One region of the Paenibacillus sp. TSA_86.1 genome, then DNA from elsewhere that is predicted to be linked to it. Evidence: riboswitches for the same ligand, from Rfam matches in the RefSeq annotation. Region 1 holds a riboswitch; the other holds the start of a gene.
What was found. Region 1 has a riboswitch for FMN ahead of ACUTVW_RS06585 (DMT family transporter). Riboswitches for the same ligand answer to the same signal wherever they lie in the genome.

Region 1 (8,095 bases):
AATACACCAATTCATCTTCCGTTAATTCTTTTCCATAATCGACTCGAATCAGCTGCGCAATCCGGAGACTGCATTGATATTCATTCGCATACTTTTCTTTAATGATATGGAGAAAGTCACTGTCACCGCTTTTTACAATCGTATGATTAAACAAGCGATAGGCGAAAAATTTCAAATGTGTGACTAGTCTGGAATAATGCAGCGAGCTTTCATTAAAATGTATATTAAACTGATATCGAATAATATTCAAGACTTTATGAATCAACTGTGTAATCTTCATGGTTTCTTCCATTTCAGATCCCAGTTCTGCATTGACAATATGAAGGGCAATGAACCCGGCCTCATCTTCAGGCAGTGTAATGTTAAATTCCTCATTAATCATATCCCGGGCTTTCATAGCCACGCGGAATTCATTGGAGTAAAACGCTTTAATTTCAGACAACAAAGCATTATTGAAATTCATGCCCTGTTTGTAACGTGCTACGGCAAAGTTAATATGGTCCGTTAACGTTAGATATATATTTTCATTGAGTTCCTTGTTTAAGGACTGCTTGGCGTACTGAATAATACTGTCGGACACACGAATATATTCCATGGGGATTTGTGCCAGCAGGGCATATAATTTACCTGTTACATTTCTGGATTTCAGAAAAAATTCTTTTTCAATTTTGACTGTGTCCACATCGTCTCCCTTTTTCTTCTGAAAACCAATGCCACTGCCTAAAAGCATCATCTCCTGGCGCCGTTCATTGACTGCACAGACGACATTATTGTTAATAATTCGCGTGATCTTCATCGGAATCTCCTTTTAAAATGAAACGTTAACAGAATTTAACAACAAAAAAAAGACCATTAATTATGCAACCATGAAAAAAAAATTCTGCATGTTTGCATTATCAATCGGTCTTGCCTGCTGATCAGTAACAATCCTGATTAAATTCATTATTAACTTATATGGCTATCTTAGTGGAAAGCGTTCTATTTGTCAACATACCTTACTTCAACTCTGGTTTGATTTGAAAAAGTAATACAGATAATCGATTAGATCAAAAAGAAAAAGAAGAGAAAAGAGCCGTATTCCAGATTAACGGCCCTTTTACTTTTATTGATGTTACCAACCTTATGAAAAAACAACCCGATTCGCATCGGACATCCGATATTGCGTCAGCAAATATTCCGTACTCTGCATGGCTTTGCGGCGAATTTCATCCAGATCCACATGTAACAATTTGCCCTCTCGCTTCACGGGTTTCCCGGCAACAAAAACCGTATCCACATTGGATGGATTAGCAAATTGCACCACAGCTCCAATGGGATCATGCACCGGAAACAGATTCAGATCTGTTGTACGAATCATAATTAAATCCGCTTCTTTGCCTGGTGTAAGCGATCCTGTTTTTCGCTCCAGTCCTAAAGCCTGTGCACCCGCAGACGTAGCAAATCGCAGCACCTGGCTTGCCTGCAAACTCAGTTCACCGGGCATTTCCCCTTGTTGTAGCAATAATTCATTGGTTCGGGAACGTTCGGCTTGCAGTGCAAACTTCATCTGTGAAAACATATCTCCACCTGTCGAGGTCACGACATCTACCCCAAGCGTTGGCGTACCTCCATGCTCGAGAAAGTGTCCTGTAGCTGGATATCCATGTCCCATCATCATCTCGACTTCAGGTGTGACTGACAAAGAGGCCCCGGTATCCGCCAGCATTTTGAATTCATCCATACCCATCGTATTCCCGTGAACAACATTGATCCGCGGACTAAGCAGCCCTGCCTCATACATTCGGCTGATCGAACGGTCCGCTGATCCCCAGCTTCCGAAACCGACATGCATCGAACAAATCGCGTCCAGTTCTTCTGCAAGCCTTATGTCCTGCACCGTTGTATCCCAGTGGCTAAACTCTGGGCCGCGAATCGCAAGTCCATAGGTGAGGAGTTGATCATTCGAAGAGAAGTATTTCTCTTTAACCCCTCTAACATTTTCGGGATACGATAACTTGCTATCTCGATTCCAATACGCCGTTTCACCTGGTACACCATGAGCAAAAACAGCACGAATGCCTGCATCCTGCAGTCCTCGAATCAACTCATCCGTATGTTCAGCCGAGTATGGCATGCTCCAGTCCAGTACAGTGGTCACGCCTGCATTAAGCGCTTCCAGTGATCCAAGCAGATTGGCAATATAGCTATCCTGCGGACGAAGCTTGCTTCCCATCGCTCCATAGTACAAATTTTGCAGATATACAGGCAGCGACCAGTTGGTTCCCGCTGTTTTGACGAGTGATTCCCACATATGCCGGTGTGTATCCACCAGTCCAGGCATAATAATCATGTCAGAAGCATCGATGACCTCTATATCTGGATCAGCCACCTCTATATTCGGTTGAATGGCCGCAATCACAGAATCCTGAATAAGTACGTCTGCCCTGTTATACTGACCAATACGAGCATCCATCGATAATACACAACCGTTCTTCAAAAGATAACTTGTCCCCATGAGACACCTCTCCCATCATAATGGTTTGTAAAATGATCCGATCTGCATTGCTTATTTCCTTTTGCTTATGACTATATTTTCGCTAGTATATATACATTATATATCAAGTGTTTTTATTTATCAAATTCTGGAAGAGATAACTGAGACCTATACGGTAATTCACGGATTGGAAAAAATTGAACTTCGTTGGTAAACTTGATAATTATGTTTCACTCTTTTCCCCATTAGAGTGCATTTTTCGTTTCGCTCGAAAACGTCTCACCTTCATTAGGTTTCCGCACATCTTATCATCGCAATATTTCTGTGTTCTGCTCCGGGTATCATCATAGAAGATCCAGCGGCAGTCCGGATTGTCACAGGATCGAATTCTCTTTCCTTCGCCTTCTACCAGTGTCATTGCAAAATCAGCAGCAATCTCTGCCATCACCTGAGCCCAATGTCTATGAATGGGAACAAGCGCAATACCCAGTCCTTGATTCTGTTCCTGTAAGATGAATCGTCTAATGACTTCACCAGCCTGCATAAAATCATTCAACCATGCTCGATCCTTCTCCGTTAAGATTGTTCCGTCAGATAAACGAATAGCAAGTGACTGCAAACCATCTCTAAAGCTTCTCATGGTGGATTCTTCTTCATTCGATGCCGGTACTGGCGCTCCCAAATTCCAACGATTCAAGAAATCTTGTTGCCAGCTTACGTTCCCCATTCTGTCTTCTGATCGCTCCCCGCCACGCCAATCATGATAATCGCTGTTTACAAAATCAGTCCATAATCTATCCATTAGGTCCTCCGATTAATGTAACTGTCTAAATTAGATAAAGATGGTTACACCCTTTGAGATTGTGTTATATTAATTGTAACCATTTCAACCCATATTAGCTAGTTACCAGCATGATGAAACAAGACGAGATGAGTCTGACAAGAGAGGAATGAAATTTAAAAATGAAAACCGTCACCACAGCATTAGATGTATTGGTTATTCAGAATGAAGATACTTGGGATCAATGTAACTGGATCGTTCCATTGTCCAAGGCTCTGGAGGGGCTGACCGCCGAACAGGCTGCTTGGGTTCCTCCATCAGGTGGACTGAGCATATGGCAGCTGGCCAATCATATGTTTTATTACAATCAACGGATCTTGGATCGACTTCAGGGGAAAACTCCCTCTACACCCGCTGCCGATTCTAACGTAGCTACGTTTGGTATGTCCGGTGATCCCTTGAACGAAGCTGGCTGGAACAAACTTATGGAGCAAACCACTAAACTGGCTGAACAGTTGCGCGATACCCTTGCTGAATTACAGGACTCGAAGCTTGAGGAAGCTTATATGGATTCCGAACAAAACTGGGCTCAGACGCTTGCCCGCTGGGTTCTGCACGACGCTTATCATGCAGGTCAGATTGTGCTGTTACGCAGACAACAAGGCAACTGGAGTATTGTTTTCTAAAAAAACACTTGAACTGATAGCGTTTACAGGAATAAGATGAACTTCATAAGGTTACAACTTGTTCAATACACTAATTAATTGAATAGGATCTTCGGGGTAGGGTGCAATTCCCAACCGGCGGTGATGTTCTTATAGAACCAGCCCGCGACTCGCTGTTTAAGGTTACGACCTGGGAGCGACTGACTTGGTGAAATTCCAAGGCCGACGGTACAGTCCGGATGAGAGAAGATCAACACAATGGCAGGCCGTATAGGGGAAGTCTTTTCCTTGACGCCTTGTCTTTGAATGGTCCCCCGTTTATTTGGCGTACGCCAAGGACGGGGGATTTTGTCGATTTTGCCAACTGAAGATTCCGTGTTCTGACGAAGGAGTCCTGAATATGGAAAACACATCAACTGCATCAACGATTTATCGCAAGGAACGAAGTAACACCGGTTTTTGGCTGGTTGTGCTGGGCGCAGCGCTCTGGGGAGTAGACCCGTTATTCCGCATCCTATTGCTGAAAACAATGACATCTACACAGATTGTTCTAATTGAACATATCATCGTCAGTCTTGTTGCGATTCCGGTATTATGGAAATTCCGGGATGATCTAAAAAAACTGCGTGCACGTCACTGGATCGCTGTTATCTTTATCTCTTGGGGCGGCTCAGCCCTCGCAACGGTATTATTCACTTTGGCACTAACCCATAACGATCCCAACACGGTATTATTATTGCAAAAAATGCAACCTCTCTTCGCGATTGTACTTGCGAAATTAATATTAAAAGAAACATTGCCGCGTCACTTCGGAGGACTCTTCATTATTGCGCTGGCAGGAACGTACTTGCTTACGTTTGGATTCTCACTGCCGCTCGGTAACTGGAATAACTGGGTTCATGCAGGCAGTCTGCTGTCTCTTGGTGCCGCAGCTTTGTGGGGCGGTTCTACAGTCATGGGTCGACTGATGCTGGGGCAGGCAAGATACGAAACGGTGACATCCCTTCGCTTTGTCGTTGCCCTTCCACTCCTGATCTTCATGACCTGGAATGAAGGCGCACCTTGGACACTTCCCGCAGGTACAAGCGCACAAGCAGCTGTTATTCTGAATATTTTGGGGCAGGCACTATTGCCAGGATTGCTCAGCCTGCTTCTCTACTATAAAGGATTGTCGTCAACGAAAGCTTCTGTCGCAACTTTGGCGGAACTCAGCTTCCCTATGGCTGGTGTGCTCGTGAACTGGATTGCCTTCCGTACGCTGATAACCTGGGAGCAATTGCTTGGCTTTATCCTCATCTGGATCGCGCTATTCCTGATCTCCAAACAGCAGGAACGTTCTACACCGATTGCCGAAGCTGCACCCAAACTTCGCACGGAGTAATAGATTTCATCTGATTCAAACAACCGAGCACTGTTTCACCTTAAAGAGGTGAGCGGTGCTCTTCTTCTACCCTCTTTCTTTGATCATATTGGCTTGTTTTGTCTTTTGCCCGCCTAGGTGGTACGATGGCTTATGGAACATGGAACATGGAACATGGAACAAGGAAGCTAACAGGAACTATTTTCAGAGAGGAACGATTACAGATGTCTTCATTCTCATATACCTCCTATGACGCTATAGGACTCGCCGAACTGATTCGCTCCCGGGAAGTATCCCCGGTTGAACTACTTGAAGCCGCCTTTGCACGTCTGGAAGAAGTGAATCCGCAACTGAATGCAGTTATTCGTACATATGAAACCCGTGCTCGGCAGGAAGCCAGCATGGTTAGGCCTGGAGAGCAGCCGTTTGCTGGCGTGCCGTTACTGCTCAAAGATATTTCTCAATCTTTGGAGGGCGAGCATCTTACCTCCGGCTCCAGGCTGTTTAGCGAGCATCGAGCCCTTCGCAACTCGAATTTCGTAACGCGTCTGCAAGAAGCCGGCTTTATTGTGATTGGACATACAAATACACCAGAATTCGGATTAAAAAATATAACCGAGCCCCGGCTGCATGGCCCTACACGTAATCCATGGAATGTGAACCATTCTCCCGGCGGCTCAAGCGGCGGAGCCGCTGCAGCAGTGGCATCCGGCATCGTGCCTCTTGCCGGAGCAAGCGATGGCGGTGGTTCCATTCGAATTCCCGCTTCTTTCAGCGGTTTGTTCGGGCTGAAACCGACACGCGGACGCACTCCGGTTGGTCCGGGCGTTGGACGCCAGTGGCAGGGAGCCTCCATTGATTTTGCCTTATCCCGCTCCGTCAGAGACAGTGCTGCACTGCTGGATACGCTCCAGATTATTCAACCGGAAGCCGCATTTCATGCACCGTTATTCCCCGGAAGTTACCTGGCTGATATGAACTATCCGCATCAACGCAACTGGCGTATCGCTTATACGACGGATTCACCTGTAGGCACAACTGTCAGTGAAGATGCCAAAGAGGCGGTGATGAAACTTGTCCATTTCCTCGAGGCTCAAGGGCACCATGTGGAGGAAAAATTAAGTCCAGTCAATGGCGTACGCCTGATGGAAAACTATTACATGATGAACAGCGGTGAGATGGCCGCAATGATCTCCTCGATGGAACATGGCTTGGGTCGTTCACTCACCGCAGATGATATGGAGATCGAGTCGTGGGTACTCTCCGAAGCCGGCAAAAAAGTATCTGCTGCTGAATTTGTGCACAGTTTGGCAGAATGGGACGTGGCGGCTGCGCAGATGTCAACGTTGTTTGAACGGTATGATTTTTACATCACACCTGTCAATGCTTTTCCTGCACCCCGAATAGGAGAATTGACGCCACATGTTGAGCAGATTCAACATCTGATGTCTGTCAGCGATCTGAACAAAACAGCACAGCAACGTCTGATTTATGAGATGTTCAAGCCAAGTCTGACCTATACCCCTTTCACGCAGCTTGCGAACCTTACAGGTCAACCGGCCATTAGTCTTCCTCTGCATTTGACTGCAGAAGGTTTGCCAATGGGCGTTCAGGTTATGGCAACGAAAGGCCGTGAAGATTGGTTATTACATCTGGCGGGACAACTCGAATCCTCCGAACTGTGGGTGGGTATGAATGGCAATCCCATGTTTCCGACCTCGTCGGAAGCCTAAAGCTCGCAAAAATGGAAAAAAGCCGAGCAGTTTATAAAGCTGCTCGGCTTTTTTCGGTTAATTAGTTTACATAATAATTATGATGTAATGCATATATCGAACCACTTTTTAACCGGATAAATTTTCCTATCTTTATTATAGTTGTGCCACCCATTCTATTCCCTTTTAATTCCTATTTTTTTGAGCCAATCACTCAGATAATTAGCCCCACGGGACGCTAATAAGCCAGCGGCTACAGTAGATAAGTATGCGGCTATTCCGGTAAGTCCGAATGGATTAAGCCCGAATGCAAATGCCAGTCCTACGCCTACTATAATGGAAACGGTATACGTGACTGTGTCCTTAATAGGTATTACTTTCTTGATAACCTCAGTGATCGCTTCTGTTAAGCCCGCGACAAGCATCCAAAGACCGATTGCGCCTACTGCTGTAGCCATTACGCCAGTTAAAGTTACCATTATTTATTCACCGCCCTGGCAATTAGGATTGTGTTCAGGAACGCCAGTTCAGAAGCAGTCAGCGTACCATTCTTGGCTTTGGTAATCCAAGCTTCGTCCGTAAAGAACCCTTTATCCTTAAAGTCTGTCAGGTTCTTTACAAGCATATCTATTGCCCATTTATCAAGCTTCATAGGTTCATCGTCCTCCGACAATTCAGTTTTAGTTGGTGATTCAGGCGTACTGCAGTCCTTCAGTTCAGCCGCCACATCGTATAGGAATTGAGTCTTACTGATCCCCAAAATTTTCAAGGCATTCTTGTACGGGTCTGACTTGCGGTTCGGATCAAGCTCATTATGGCCTGAAATCCGCTTCAGGGGATTCAGTCCGTACTTGTTACATAGATAGGCCATATACCATACATACCGTTTGTAAGCTTCTTGGTTATTGATGTTCCCCTTCTTATTGGAGTAACACAGTTCTACTCCGATTGCGTGGTCATTGGAATCAAAGCCGTAAAGGTCATTGTCTGTAGTGACGTTGTACAGCACGTGCCAAGCCTTCTCAGTGAGCGGCACACACTCAATGATGATCTCATCATCAATAAAGGTATGCGCAGAAGCACTCTGGGCGTTGGCAGAGTTCG
Region 2 (8,095 bases), on a different contig from region 1:
TGCGCGGCTTGCCTTTACTCGTTTCTGCATGGCCTTTACCGTAATGCAACAGATGGTCTACATATTTCCCCAAAATATCACACTCAATGTTGACGGTATCTCCCGTTTTTTTGATGTTCAGCACGGTTTCTCCAATCGTATGTGGGATAATCGAAACGGTGAAGGAACTTGGAGTCGTCTGCACTACCGTGAGGCTAATCCCATCCAAAGTGACCGAACCTTTTGGAATCAAATATTGGAACAGTTCACTGTCGTCCGGCCTGACTTCAAATACAACCGCATTCTGATCCCGTGTGATGCTGCCAATGACCCCGGTTCCATCCACGTGCCCCTGTACAATATGACCACCAAATCTTCCACCGGACAACATGGCCCGTTCCAGATTGACTTTGCTGCCAGATTGAAGCTGGCTGAGATTCGTGTGACGATATGTTTCAGGCATGACGTCAGCTGTGAAACCTCCGTCCTCCAGCGTTGTTGCTGTAAGACAAACCCCGTTAACCGCAACGCTGTCACCAATCTTGAGATCATCCATAATGACAGAAGCTCCGATGTTCAGAACCAGGGCTTCGCCTTTACGGCCAATGCGCCGGATCTGACCTATTTCTTCTACCAAACCCGTAAACATACTGCCGCCTCCCTAATCTAAAGCTGTGTACATATCGTCTTGTTTACCTTCATTATTTATCATGCTGCACCATCATGGTTCCAGAGCAGTAACGTCCTATTCTGGCCAAACGGGAATGCCGCCTATGCTGATATTATCTCCAACTTGTTCAATTTCCAGCTGATGCAATTGCACAGCCTGACTCATACGCTCTACGCCTTCGAATCGGAAACTTCCAGGTGTGTCATATCCACCTACAATCTTCGGAGCGATGAACATAAGCAACCGGTCTACCAGCCGCGCTTCCAGCATCGCACCATTTAATGTGCCGCCGCCTTCGAGCAGAATGGAGCCAATATCCCGCTCTCCCAGCTTGCTCAGCCCATGCAACAAATCTACGCGAGGCCCAGGGCCGCAGCGGATCACTTCAACCCCGTAAGCTTCAAGACGCTCTGCCGCTTCCTGGCTAGCCTCATCCGTCGTGAGTACCCATGTTGGTGCAAGACCATCCTTGACCATTTTGGAGCCAACGGGCAGACGCAGCTTGGAGTCCACAACGATCCGTACCGGACTGATACCCTCCACTTGCAAACGAGTCGTCAGCTCCGGATTATCGGCAATAACCGTATCCACGCCAACCATTATGCCTTGATGACGATGGCGTAGCGCATGCACAATTTCACGAGCTGGCTCGTTGGAGATCCATTTGCTGTCTCCGCTACGCGTCGCAATTTTGCCATCCAGCGTAGATGCCGTTTTCAGGGTAACAAAAGGCAGTCCTGTTGTAATAAACTTAATAAACTTTTCATTCATACGTCTTCCGCGTTCGCGCAAAACACCCACTTCAACCTCAATGCCTTGTTGACGAAGCATACTGATTCCTGTGCCAGACACCTGTGGATTCGGGTCTTCACAGCAGACGACCACCCGTTTAACCTTCTCATGAATCAATCGTTCACTACATGGCGGAGTTTTACCGTAATGACTGCAAGGTTCAAGCGTTACGTAGACGGTGCTGCCCGCTGCGTCACTTCCAGCCATGTTAAGAGCATGTACTTCCGCATGTCCTGTACCTCTCTTCAGATGGCTTCCCAGGCCAACAACCCGTCCATCCTTAACAACGACACATCCCACGACAGGATTAATCCCAGTCTGTCCTTGCGACCGTTCAGCCATATCCAGTGCTAACGCCATATAAAATTCATCATTGATCATTTCCATATATTGTTCACCCCACGGTTATAATCTTGAACTAAAAAATCCCCACCGAACAATCCGTTCCGGTGGGGATGATGAGAGACTACTGTCATCTACAGGAGTGAATGGTGTACAACCATACCGACACAACGCTCTTACCGCATAACAGGCAAGTGAAAACAAACACATACCTTGTTACATACAACAAACAGGTAAAGAGTTTCTATATGACGGTATTATGTAACGGAACACTTATTAATAAATAACAAGTCTTCCCCGCACAACATCAAATCCATTGCCTGAATGCTGTGCAACATCACTCCTGCGGAGTGCAGCCGCTTGGCATGCACCCACTCCTTCTCCCATCCAGACTATACTGTCGGTTCTGGAATTACACCAGATCAGCCATCTGCCACAGGCAGACAGGTCACGGACTTTGCTATGTCGATGGAATCTGATTCCTTGACATCATGCATCACCGCCGGTAGGGAATTACACCCTGCCCTGAAGGATCGCTTTCGTTATTAATTGGATGTTAGCACTTTAGTGTCAAAAAATCAATTCATTTTTGTTTCTTTTTGTCACATACTAACTTTTAATAAGCATTTATGTCATCAAATCCGCATCTCGCACGAGACACGGATCTGAATAAGCCATGGAAAGATACGTTCTAAAGATCAGGAAAACACCAGCTTGCCATGTGCTTCAAATCTTTGGCAGAGTGGAACGGAACACGATTTGGTTTCGGCCCGGAAGCAGCAGGAGTTGGCATATCCCTGGCGACTCTTCTCACCCAGCTCGTGGAGTCAATCCCGATTGCCGAACATTGCCAGCGTTCATCTGGTCTAGGACGAACGGTTAGAATAAGCTCATCTTTTCCTGGCATCTCAGGGAACACTCCATCCAAATATTCGACAATAACACGTTTGTCCTTCACTTCATGACAGTATACGGTAACCCAGGCACCACTAAGTACTCGCACCGCATATACATCTCCAGGCTGTACTTCACCTGTACCCGCCTCAGGAGACTTTTTCGGCGCCTTGGTCGTAACACGAACACCTCGTCTGCTTTCAAACGCACCAACAACGGTTTCTATCGCTGGCGGATTTGCTTCAGGCTTGTCCTCAAGCGACACATCAGTGCAATTGTAATCAGCAAAAATTTTGGATAGATTTTGCTCGTTTACTCCTACAGATGAATCCCACCATGCCAAGGGAGCTTGTACTTCAACGCGGGTATTAGGTCTCTTATCGCGTTCAGCATACGAAGTGAAAGCCGTAATCATTCCTGGCTGTTCTGGTGTGTCCAGAATACCGATCAGTGCCAGCGTTTCAAGCAGATCACGGTATACATATACCTTTTTCGAAGGCAGCAGTTGTGCTTTTTTGAGTGCATCCGCTGCCTTGCTGTACCGAGTTTTGGGCGGCAGGTTGCGCAGCACCGTTATTACGGCGCGCAGCGTCCAACGATCGTACTCATTCGGAACAGGAAGCTCCTGCGAAGCGGCCATTTCTTTCAAAGCCAGAACATGTCCAAAAATATCCCCATCCAGCGGTATGCCGTTTGTCATCCGCCAGTACCATTGGAGCGATGTATCTACTCCGTCATTCACGTCCAAACCACAGATCAGGCACTTGTGACTGGATGGATACGGTGTATATTCATGATCCGGAATGCTGCCTGCAATTAGTTTACTCGTAAGAAGTGAACGCCAGATCATCGGAGCTGACCATAACGAAGCCACAAAAGCCTGAGCGGCGTTCTGAAGTGTCCAACGCTCAGCCAACGCTCTCAGTTCGTTAATGGTCTCCTCGTGCTGTGGACTCACAAAACGATTGGGTTCATGTCCAGCTGCCTCTAAAGCCTGCAACTGCTCAGTAGTTACATCCTCAGGTATGGTGTGTCTGGAAGCATGCAACTCCTCGTCCCAAATCGTATTTCCACTATAGAGGTGCTGAAGTAATTTAAGCTGCTGTACAACATCCAAAGTTAACAACATCCTTTCAACTGTTCATGAAAGTAACTAAGTACAGTACTCTCCATTGTGCTGCCAAACCTCATGTATTCGGTTACAACAGTCTGTACTTAGCCAGAATAACCCAAGATCACTTGGCTCGCCAGTTCCTTTAAGCTTATTTTTGACAAGACGATCTAAGGCAATCATGCAAAAAGGCTGCAAAATGCACAAAACCCCTGGTACTTCTGTAATAGAAGTATCAGGGGTTAGATTGTGTCTGATCTGTTGCAGTTTGAATTAAACTTCTACAACTTCAACGGTTTCCATTTTATCGCGACCTTCGAATGCGTCAACAAACTCCATACCTTTGCTTACTTTACCAAATACGGTATGTTGTCCATCCAAGTGTGGCTGTGGTTGGTAGCAAATATAGAACTGACTTCCGCCCGTGTTGCGACCAGCATGTGCCATCGCCAGTGTTCCACGCTCGTGTTTGTTCGGGTTGATCTCACAGTTGATTGTGTAGCCAGGGCCGCCAGTACCGGAACCACTAGGGCATCCACCTTGAGCTACGAAGCCCGGGATAACGCGGTGGAAAACGAGACCGTTATAAAAACCGGAGTTTGCCAGCTTTTCAAAGTTTGCTACTGTATTTGGAGCTTCTTGATCGAACAGGTCGATCACGACTTCTCCACCGTTTGCCAATTTAATTTTCGCTTGTTTCGCCATATGTAAATGACTCCTTTCAATTTTGAGCAAAGTAAATTGTGACGTAATACCAAACTTGGGGTCAAGCATTACAGCACTTTTCTTAGTGTACACCGAAAAGAACCGAATCGCAAAAGAAAGAGTCGTTTTTTTTGATTTTCTCCTCTCTATACAAGCCCACAAGCCTCTTAAATAGAGGCAATATACACAACAAAGGACAGAACGGGTAATCCCGTTCCGTCCTTACTATGCTATAAGATTTGGAGGTATAGGAACACTCGATCATTCCTACTCAGTATCCCAGTCTGATGAATTAACGTGTAACCGGCTGCTTGCCAATACGCGCTGGAACGAGGTCATTTTGGATAATGTCTTGATACGACTCGCGGCGTACGACCACATCACCTTGACCATCTTTGACAAAAACAACAGCTGGACGACGAATCCGGTTGTAATTGCTCGCCATGGAATAGTTATACGCCCCTGTGCAGGCTACGGCAAGCAAGTCACCGCTTTCCACTTTTGGCAAGTCGAGATCCCAGATCAGCATGTCGCCGCTCTCGCAGCACTTTCCGGCTACAGAAACGGTTTCTGTTGCTGCTTCGTTTGCACGATTCGCCAGCACGGCTTCATACTTGGATTCGTACAGGGCTGGACGCGGATTATCCGTCATACCGCCATCTACGGCAACATATTTACGCACGCCAGGGATGTCTTTGCTTGTTCCAACGGTGTAGAGCGTTGTACCTGCTTCACCCACGATACTGCGGCCTGGCTCAACCCAGATTTCAGGCACAGCATAGCCGATTTGCGCAAAATGATTTTTTACCGCATCCGTAATAGCTTTTACGTACTCGGCCACTTCAAGAGGCGTGTCCCCGTCAATATAGCGAATTCCGAATCCGCCGCCAAGGTTGACGACTTTGAACGCCACATTCAGGCGCTCATATACACTTGCTGCGAATTCAGCAACACGTTGAACCGCCATCTGGAACCCTTCAACCTCAAAGATTTGCGAACCAATGTGAGAATGCACACCGAGCAATACCAAGTTTGGCTGTTTGGATGCAAGCTCAATCGCTTCGAATGCTGTACCGTTACCGATATCAAAACCGAACTTGGAATCCGTTTGCCCTGTCGAAATATATTCATGTGTATGCGCCTCTACACCTGGCGTTACGCGAAGAAGAACATTCACTTTACGATTTTTGTCCGCTGCAACCGCTTGAAGCAAATGCAACTCATTAAAGTTGTCAACCACAAAACATCCGATCTCTGCATCAAGCGCCATTTCGATTTCTTCCAGCGTTTTGTTATTGCCGTGGAAATGAATACGATCTGCAGGGAAACCTGCTTGCAATGCCGTGAACAACTCTCCGTCAGATACAACATCCAGAGAAAGACCCTCTTCTGCCGCCAGGGCACACATCGCCATGACACAGAATGCTTTGCTCGCATACGCAACCTGGAAGCCCAGACCCGAAGCGCGGAATGCATCCATATACTCTCTACAACGCTCGCGAACCAATTGCTCGTCCACAACATAGAGCGGTGTTCCGAATTGCTCTTTCATATCTGTAACGTCTACTCCACCAATTTCCAGATGCCCTTGCTCATTTATTCTACTTGTACCGTGTAAATACATCGTCTGCATTCCTCACTTTTTATATACTGGAACAATATTTATTCCATTGATTTTACACCAGTATATCAAATTAAGCCGGGAGATGAATGGATTTTTCGGCACATCATTTGTGTTTTTTACTTTTTCGCAGCTCACCGTCTGGATCATCCGACATCTTGGTGTTGTCACGTGTTTTGTTGAACGATGGACGTTTCTTGCTGACAAGCAATGGAACCCTGAACAAGAAGTTGCCAAATGCCTTTGCATTAAACGGTATAAATGGCCACAGATACGACGAGTTGTATGAACGGTGAATGGTCAATGCCACAATCAACAACGTTGTTCCAACCACCAGACCAGGCACCTTGAATATTGCAACCGCAATCAACAATATCAATCTGACTAGTCGATTCGCCAGCCCTAACTCGTAACTCGGTGTAGCAAACATTCCAATAGCTGCAATCGCCATGTAGAGCACAACCTCATTGACAAAATACCCCGTTTTCACGGCGATATCTCCGACTAATATCGCAGCAATCAGACCCATGGCTGAAGCCAGTGGTGTAGGTGTGTGAACCGCCGCCATCCGTAATAAGTCTACACCAAGTTCTATGAGTAGAAACTGCAAGATAATCGGCAATTTCACATTTTCCTGTGGGCCGATAAAATCCAGCCCGATTGGTTTGAGTGAAGGCTCGATGACCATCAACATCCACAGTGGCAATAGAAACAACGAGATCAGAATGCCTGCAAAACGTACCCAGCGCAGATAGGTTCCCATAAGTGCGGTTTGCCTGTTCTCCTCCGCATGCTCGCACAAATCAAAAAATGTCGTTGGCAAGATCATCACGCTGGGAGACGTATCAACAAAAATAACGACTCGTCCTTCCAGCAGATGGGAGGCCGTGACGTCAGGACGTTCCGAATATCGAACAAGGGGAAATGGATTCCATCCTTTGTTGATAATCGCTTCCTCCAGCTGTTTGTCGGCAGCCGGAATGCCATCGATATCGACACGTAATATTTTTTCACGCACCGAGTCAACCTGCACCTTATCCACAATATCGTCAATATACACCACACATACATCGGTTTGTGTTCTTCGCCCAACCTGCATGATCTCAAACTTCAGTCCGGGGTCTCGTATCCTGCGGCGTACCAGCGTCACATTCGTCAGTAGCGTTTCGGTAAAACCATCCCGCGAACCACGAACCACACGTTCAAGCGAAGGCTCCTCGGGGGATCGAACCGGATAACTCCGGGTATCCATAATGAGCACAGAGCGGTCTCCCTCAACAAACATCGCGCTCATCCCGGTCAGTACTTTACTGATGACGGCACTCATCTTCTCCACGCGTTCCACCTGGATATGAGGGATGTAACATTCAAAATAAGACTTCAGCGCATGTTCCGATATCTGATCGGGCGAAAGGTAGGTGAGCCTTTTTAATACTTCGAGCAGAATTTCGTCCTTGGCAAAACCACTTAACATCAGCAGTCCTACATGCTTGCCGCCAAGCACCATCTCCCTCAGCGTAACATCAAAAGACTCGCCCAGACCGAGAACTTCCTTCAGTGTATTTTTGTTATCACTCATACGCGGGGAAATGTCATCGTTGTGCTGCCAATACTGTACGGATTCCTCAATGCTGTCGGACATCTCGTTTTGCTTCTTCTTCTGATGTGCTCTTTTCTCTTCTTCCTGCTGGATCTCATAAGCCGACTTGTGCATGATGTCCTCGGTCATTCCGTCACCTTGTTCATGACCTGTTTGATCCGTATGTTCGTCCATATCCATCCTCCTTTTAACCTGTCATGCCGCTTTATCGCTGGTATATAAAAAAGTCAAAAAACGAACCTGTCATTTTCCCCAAAATCATCGCGAGTAGCAGCCCAAACAAGTAAGATCTCATGCCCAGCCTTTTTGCCAGAACAGGCAGCACATTTAATACTTCTGTTAGCGCTGCAGCCAGCAAGCCAATAAATACACCGCAGAACA

Region 2: another riboswitch for FMN. It lies ahead of ribD (bifunctional diaminohydroxyphosphoribosylaminopyrimidine deaminase/5-amino-6-(5-phosphoribosylamino)uracil reductase RibD); the one in region 1 lies ahead of ACUTVW_RS06585 (DMT family transporter).

The regions. Positions count from the first base shown of each region.
Region 1 is NZ_JBQZGE010000002.1:81,384-89,478, reverse strand. Features, by position in the region: gene licT (BglG family transcription antiterminator LicT) at 1-796, opposite strand, end outside; gene ACUTVW_RS06600 (amidohydrolase family protein) at 1,121-2,494, opposite strand; gene ACUTVW_RS06595 (CGNR zinc finger domain-containing protein) at 2,697-3,275, opposite strand; gene ACUTVW_RS06590 (DinB family protein) at 3,437-3,940, shown strand; FMN riboswitch at 4,024-4,174, shown strand; gene ACUTVW_RS06585 (DMT family transporter) at 4,320-5,300, shown strand; gene ACUTVW_RS06580 (amidase) at 5,504-7,012, shown strand; gene ACUTVW_RS06575 (hypothetical protein) at 7,168-7,470, opposite strand; gene ACUTVW_RS06570 (peptidoglycan recognition protein family protein) at 7,470-8,095, opposite strand, start outside.
Region 2 is NZ_JBQZGE010000012.1:145,188-153,282, reverse strand. Features, by position in the region: gene ribE (riboflavin synthase) at 1-628, opposite strand, end outside; gene ribD (bifunctional diaminohydroxyphosphoribosylaminopyrimidine deaminase/5-amino-6-(5-phosphoribosylamino)uracil reductase RibD) at 725-1,828, opposite strand; FMN riboswitch at 2,155-2,320, opposite strand; gene ACUTVW_RS20485 (hypothetical protein) at 2,475-3,794, opposite strand; gene ACUTVW_RS20480 (peptidylprolyl isomerase) at 4,062-4,493, opposite strand; gene lysA (diaminopimelate decarboxylase) at 4,786-6,117, opposite strand; gene ACUTVW_RS20470 (spore germination protein) at 6,221-7,828, opposite strand; gene ACUTVW_RS20465 (stage V sporulation protein AB) at 7,920-8,095, opposite strand, start outside.